Regions from separate parts of the Massilia sp. S19_KUP03_FR1 genome, predicted to be linked through region 2. Evidence: predicted binding sites of a transcription regulator. Region 2 holds the regulator's gene; the other holds the start of a gene.
The links. The regulator FNR, encoded in region 2, switches genes on or off when oxygen is low (the NO sensors DNR and NnrR bind a similar motif). The targets are predictions, from matches to a motif close to TTGATNNNNATCAA.
Positions count from the first base shown of each region.

Region 1 (3,417 bases), on a different contig from region 2:
CGATTGCCACGGTGCGCTGGTCGCGGAAACCCGCACGGTGGCGCCGCACAATCCGCGCGCGCGGCGCCGCGTCGACGCCGAACGGACACTGCGCGCCTGGGGCCGGCACAGCGGCAGCCAGGTCGCCATCATCCGGGTGCCAGGCATTTATGCGGCCGACCGGCTGCCGATGAAGCGCCTGGCCGACCAGGCGCCGGCCCTGCGTGCCGAGGACGATGTATTTACGAATCATATCCACGCCGACGACCTGGCGCACATCGTGGCGCTGGCCTTGTTCCGGGCGCGCCCGGGACGGATCTACCACGCGGTCGACGATACGCACATGAAGATGGCGGAATATTTCGATGTCGTGGCCGATGCGTTTCAGGTGGCGCGGGTGCCGCGCCTGGCGCGTGCCGAACTGGCGGCGCAGGCGTCGCCGGTGACGATGTCGTTCATGTCCGAGTCGCGCCGTCTCGACAATGGCCGCATCAAGCACGAACTCGGTGTGCGCCTGCGCTACCCGGATGTGACTGCGGCAGTGCAGGCGATGGCGGCTCAGGCCGGGATGGCGTTGACGGGTGCTGCAGCGGACCGGGCAATCGTCGGGCCGGCGGAACCGCAATAACTGACGGCCGAGCCGCAATAGCTGACGGCGCGACCGCAGTAACTGACCGCCGAGCCGCAATAACTGACCGCCGAACCGCAATAGGATTTGGCGCCGGTCGCGGCCGGCAGGGCGCCGAACGTGGCCTGGTAAAGCGACGCCATGCGCGCGGCGCGCCGGAACCTTTCCGGCGCTTCGCTGGCACCGGCCAGGCCCACGGCAGGGTCGTGGTGCAGGAAGTAGCCGAATGCGGCGGTGCAATCGGCCGCATATTTCATGGTGTCGAGAATGTGGTAATGCCAGAAAGTATCGACCTCGACGCTGGGAACGGTTTGCTCGGTCGGAAACGCTTTCATCAGGTACAAAAAACGCCGGTATTCCACTTCGGCAGCATCGACGCGGGCGCGGCTCCAGCCTTCGCCGCTTTCCACATGGCACAATTTGGTTTTGATACGATCGAGGTCGAGGGCCGCGATGGCGGCAAAGGCGGTTTGATTGATCATTATTAACATCCTTGGCTGGTTATCGTCGTCGTGATTTCGATGTATGCAAACCACATATTGTCGATGTGGAACTACGTACATGACGAATATCAATATCGGACAGATAACTCAGCTGGTTGTTGATAATTATCAAAGGCGAGCAAAAAGACGAGCTACTCCTTGAACTTTTTGGGTTGGCAGCGATCGGCAAGCAAAAAGGCTTGTCGATCGCGGGGATGACTAGCGCATCAGCTGGCTTGCTGGACGGTCAGCAGGATGTCCGGGCCGACCTGCACTGCGGTCGGCCGCGCCGCACCGCACCATGCCATTTGTGGCGTCGCGGTGGTCGCACCGCACCACGCCAGTTGTGGCTTCGCCGTGGTCGCACCGCACCATGCCAGTTGCGGCGCCGCCGTGGCCGAGCCGCACCACGCCAGTTGTGGCGCCGCCGTGGTCGCACCGCACCACGCCAGTTGGGGCTTCGCCGTGGTGGCACCGCACCACGCGACGGCCTGGCCGGCAGGGGCCGCCGTCGTGGCGCCACACCAGGCCGTCGCCTTGGCCGCCGCCACGCCGCACCATGCAGGCGCGCTGGCGATCGCGGCCGGCATGCTGGCGCCGAAGGTCGCGGCGTACAGTTCCTGCATGCGCGCGCCGGCGCCGTCGCGTGCCGCGGCGTCCTCTTCGCCCGCCAGGCCCAGGTAAGGGTAGTGGTGCAGGAAGTAGCCAAACGCGGCAGCGCAGTCGGCTGCATATTTTGCCGTGTCCAGAATATGGTAGTGCCAGAACGTGTCCACATCGACCAACGGCGCGGTCGACTCATTCGGATACAGCTTCATTAAGGTCAGAAAACGCCGATACTCCGCTTCGACGCTGTCGGTGTGGGCCGCAGTCCAGCCTTCTCCCGATGCGGCATGCATCAGCTTGGTTTTGATGGGGCCCAGATCAAGGGCGTTGATGGCATCGATGGCGCTGGAAGTTTGCATGGTATTCATGGAAGTTCCTTCATTTCGGCGTGATTAATATGGGTTTTATGCTGCTGCAGTACGTTGCTGCGATGGGTTTGTCGATCCGGCTTGGGCCTCCTTTTCGGGTTCGTCGATGAAGCCGACTTTGCCCGAGATCAACAGGAAAGGATTGATCCACGTCAATTCTTGCTCGGTGGATTCTTAGTGCCGAGGGGCGTCGGCTGACAGCGCGCCGTGCCATATGGAAGGTGTGGGAAAAAACCGACTCAGCAGGGCGCTGCGCCGGTGCCGTCAGACCCGCGTCAGCGTGCGCATCAGTGCCGCAGCCTGCACTGGTGGCGGCATGATCGGCGCCGGGACTGCCAGGTTCAGTGCTGCCGACACGCTCACTTCGATCGTCGTGCCGGCGCCGGGACGGCTGGTGACGGTGAAGGCGCCGCCCAGGATCTTGACCCGTTCCTCGATGCCGACCAGGCCGAACGAGCCCGGATTGTCGCGCTTGGCGGAATCCATGCCGACGCCGTTGTCGCTGATGGTCATCGTGATGCGCGCATGCAGCAAGCGCAATTCAACGCGCACGCGCGTGGCCTGGGCGTGGCGCGAAATATTCGTCAGCGATTCCTGCAGAATGCGGAACAGCGCCGTGGCGCAGCCATCGTCGATGGCCATGTCGTCCAGGTCTTCCATCACATCGCAGGCAATCCCGGTGCGCTGGCGAAATTGCGCCACTTGCCAGTCGACTGCCGCGCCGAGGCCCAGATCGAGCACGTTCGGACGCAGGTCATTGATGATCTGGCGCACGCTTTTGATGGTGATGTCGATCTGCTGCAAGGTGCGGCGCGCGCGCGCGTGCAACTGGGGGTGGCGGGCGCTGGTGCGCGAGGCCAGCAAATCGGCTTCGATGCGCAGCGCCAATAAATTCTGGCCCAGGTCGTCGTGGATTTCACGCGCAATGCGCTTGCGCTCGCCTTCCTTGATATTTTCGGTGTGGGCGGCCAGGCGGCGCAGGTTCTCATTCGAAATTTGCAGGCGGCCCTCGCTGCTGCGCAGTTCCTGGGTCATGTCCTGGGCCAGCTTCAGGGCGCGCCGGCGCGACGAGGCCAGCGTGTGGAACAGGGCATACAGCAGGGCGCTGCTGGTGACCCCGGCCAGCATGGCCAGCCAAGGGACATAGGCATCGAAACCGGTGTACAGGTTTTGCTTGTGGATACTGAAATGGGCTTCCCAGCGGCGTCGGTTGAATTCGACCGGTAGCGCCACGTGGAAGTACTGGCCGTCCGGGTTCAGTGCCGACGTCTCGCGTTCTTCGCCCGACATGCTGTCGTACAGCACCTGCGGCTGGCGCATGGCTTGCACGGCGAGCGCTTGCGGATCGATCAGG
Region 1 covers NZ_JAQQPS010000002.1:68,934-72,350, forward strand. Annotated here, with positions in the region: gene V6M87_RS02015 (SDR family oxidoreductase) at 1-607, shown strand, start outside; gene V6M87_RS02020 (glycine-rich domain-containing protein) at 538-1,089, opposite strand; gene V6M87_RS02025 (glycine-rich domain-containing protein) at 1,317-2,063, opposite strand; gene V6M87_RS02030 (CHASE domain-containing protein) at 2,328-3,417, opposite strand, start outside.
Region 1: V6M87_RS02025 (glycine-rich domain-containing protein) is a predicted target of FNR. The motif match lies at 2,206-2,219, and genes of this name have one in related genera.

Region 2 (3,417 bases):
GACAAGCCGACGCCGGACTGGGTCAACCACGGGGCCAAATTCGTCGCCACGCAACACCATCACACCGCGGTGCAGGACCCGTACGCATCGACCGAGGACAAGGAGAACTTCACCACCGGCTGGTTTGCACCGGGCATGCCCGACCTGAACCAGACCAATCCGCTGGTGGCCAATTACCTCATCCAGAACAATATCTGGTGGATCGAAAACGCTGGCTTGTCGGGCCTGCGCATCGACACCTTCGGCTACTCCGACGGCGCCTTTTTGACCGACTACACGCGGCGCGTGATGGCCGAGTACCCGAACATCAACCTGGTCGGCGAAGAGTGGCACAAGCAGCCGGCCGTGGTGGCGCACTGGCAGAAGGGCAAAGTCAATCCGGACGGGTACGTCAGCTCGATGCCGAGCATGATGGACTTCCCGATGACCGAAGCGATGCGCGACGGCCTGGCCGACGCCAATGGCGGCAACGTCTTCTCGAATGTCTACGAGACGCTGTCGCTCGATTACCTGTACCCGAATCCGGGCAATCTGGTTGTCTTCGCCGGCAACCACGATACCTCGCGCATCTACAGCGTGGTGGGTGAAGACATGGGCAAGTACAAGATGGACATTGTGTTCCTGATGACCATGCCGCGCATTCCGCAGTTCTACAGCGGCGACGAAATCCTCATGACCAGTTCGACCAAGGAACGCAACGACTCGAGCTACCGCACCGATTTCCCGGGCGGCTGGAAGGGCGACAGCATCGACGCTTTCAGCGGCCGCAACCTCGGCGCCAAAGAAGCCGAAGCGCAGGCCTTTGTCAAAAAGCTGGTCAACTGGCGCAAGACGCAGCCGCTGATCCATCACGGGAAAATGATGCATTACGGGGCCGAAGAAAACACCTACGTTTACTTCCGCTATGACGGCAAGAAGAAGGTGATGGTCGCCTTCAACAACAACCCCGGCGAGAAGGTACTCAAGGCTGAGCGCTTCCGCGAGATGCTCGCTGGCGTCAGCGGCGGGGTCGATGTGTTGACCGGCGCGCGCTTTGATTTGCGGACCGAGGTGAAATTGCCGGCGCGGTCGGCGGTGGTGCTGGAGTTGAACTGAACGACGCCGGGTTGGTGCTGCAAATTCAGCATGGATCCCGGCCTGCGCCGGGATGACGTTTTCAAGGCCAGCGCTCTCAGATACGTCATTCCCGCGCAGGCGGGAACCCATACCACTTCGACAAAATCGATAACGCTCGCGCGGCAGCGCCGCAAAGCGCCGCCGCGCCGTCTACCGCTAAAATGCCCGTTTCGCACCATGAGCCAGCACGAAGCAGTAGAATCGGCGCCATGACAACTTCCCCCCTCCCCGCCATCAAAGCCGGCTGCGCCACCTGCAGCATGCACCAGCTGTGCCTGCCCATGGGCCTGTCCGACAACGACATGGCCCGCCTCGACCAGGTCATCGGCCGCCGCCGCCGCATCGCCAGCGGCGAACGCCTGTACCAGATGGATGCGCCATTCAAGTCGCTGTACGCGATCCGCTTCGGCCATTTCAAGACCTCCCAGATCAACGCCGCCGGCGGCCAGCAGATCACCGGCTTCCAGATGGCCGGCGAACTGCTCGGCATGGACGCCATCAGCAGCGAACGGCACCAGTGCGACGCGGTGGCGCTGGAAGACAGCGAAGTATGCGAGATTCCCTTCGATACGCTCGAAGGCCTGTTTGGCGAGATGCCGAATCTGCTGCGCCACTTCCACCGCATGATGAGCGGCGAAATCACGCGCGAGCAGAACGTCATGCTGCTGCTGGGGAATATGCGCGCCGAGCAGCGCTTCGCGGTGTTTCTCACCAACCTGGCGGCCCGCTACGCCGCGCGCGGCTACTCCTCGACCCAGTTCGAGCTGCGCATGTCGCGCGAAGACATCGGCAATTACCTGGGCCTGACCATCGAAAGCGTCAGCCGCCTGCTGTCACGCTTCAAGACGCTCGGCCTGCTGGCAGTGACCAAGCGCGCCATCACCCTGCGCGAACCGGCGCGCCTGCAGGCGCTCGCGGCCGGCACGGAGCAGTGCAGCCCACTCGTTTAGACCGTGGCGGAATGGCGCTGGCCAGACTCGAGGTAGCGGTCGAACACCATGCAGATATTCCGGATTAACAGGCGCCCTTTCGGCGTGACCGTGATCCAGTCGGGCGTAACCGTGGCCAGGCCGTCGGCCTCGAGGTCGGCCAGCGCCGCCAGCTCCTGCGCGAAATAATCGGCAAAGGCGATCGGAAACGCCTGCTCGAAGGCGGCCACCGACAGCTCAAAATGGCACATCAAACTCCCGATCAGGGAGCGCCGCAGCGCGTCGTCCATGGACAGCGTCACGCCCCGTTCGATGGGCAGCGTGCTGGCGTCGATGCCGGCATAGTAGGCCGTCAGGTGCTTGGCGTTCTGGCTGTAGGTGGCGCCCACGGCGCCGATGGCGGACACGCCGAACGCGACGATGTCGGCGTCGGCATGCGTCGAATAGCCCTGGAAGTTGCGGTGCAGCCGGCCCTGGCGCTGCGCCACCGCCAGCTCGTCGTCCGGCTTGGCGAAATGGTCCATGCCGATATACACATACCCCGCCGTAGCCAGCCGTTCGATGGCCAGGCCCAGCATGGCCAGCTTGGCGTCGGCGCCGGGCATGTCAGCGTCCTGCAGCATGCGCTGCGCCTTGAACAGGTGCGGCATGTGGGCGTAGTGGTACAGCGCGATGCGGTCCGGGTCGGCCGCGATCACCCGCTCGAGCGTGGTCGCCATCGTCGCAAGCGTCTGCAGCGGCAGGCCGTAGATCAGGTCGATGTTCACCGAGCGGTAGCCAAATGCCCGGGCGGCGTCGATGATCGCCTGGGTCTGCACCTCGGGCTGGATGCGGTTCACGGCGCGCTGCACCCGCTCGTCATAATCCTGCACGCCCAGGCTCAAACGATTGAAGCCTTGCCGGCGCAGGCTGGCAATGCGCTCCACCGTGACCGTACGCGGATCGATTTCGATGGCATATTCGCCCACCGCGTCGGGCGCGAATTGAAAGTGGCTGCGCAGGTGCGCCATCAGCTCGTCCATTTGCGCGTCCGACAGATAGGTCGGCGTGCCGCCGCCCAGGTGCAGCTGGTCGACGCGGTTCATGCCGTCGTAGAGTGCCGCCTGCATGGTGATTTCACGCTTCAGGTAATCGAGGTAGACGGCGGCCTTGTCGCGCTCGCGCGTGACGATCTTGTTGCAGGCGCAGTAGTAGCAGATCGACGCGCAGAACGGGATGTGCACGTACAGCGACAGCGGCGTGCCGCTCTGGCGCGTGCGGCGGTGGGCCACGGCGGCGAGATAGTCGCGGTAGCCGAACCCGTTCTGGAAGCGGTCGGCGGTGGGGTACGAGGTGTAGCGCGGACCGGGGCGGCCGAGTTTGCGCAGCAGCG
Region 2 covers NZ_JAQQPS010000006.1:60,221-63,637, forward strand. Annotated here, with positions in the region: gene V6M87_RS08205 (glycoside hydrolase family 13 protein) at 1-1,095, shown strand, start outside; gene fnr (fumarate/nitrate reduction transcriptional regulator Fnr) at 1,326-2,066, shown strand; gene hemN (oxygen-independent coproporphyrinogen III oxidase) at 2,063-3,417, opposite strand, start outside.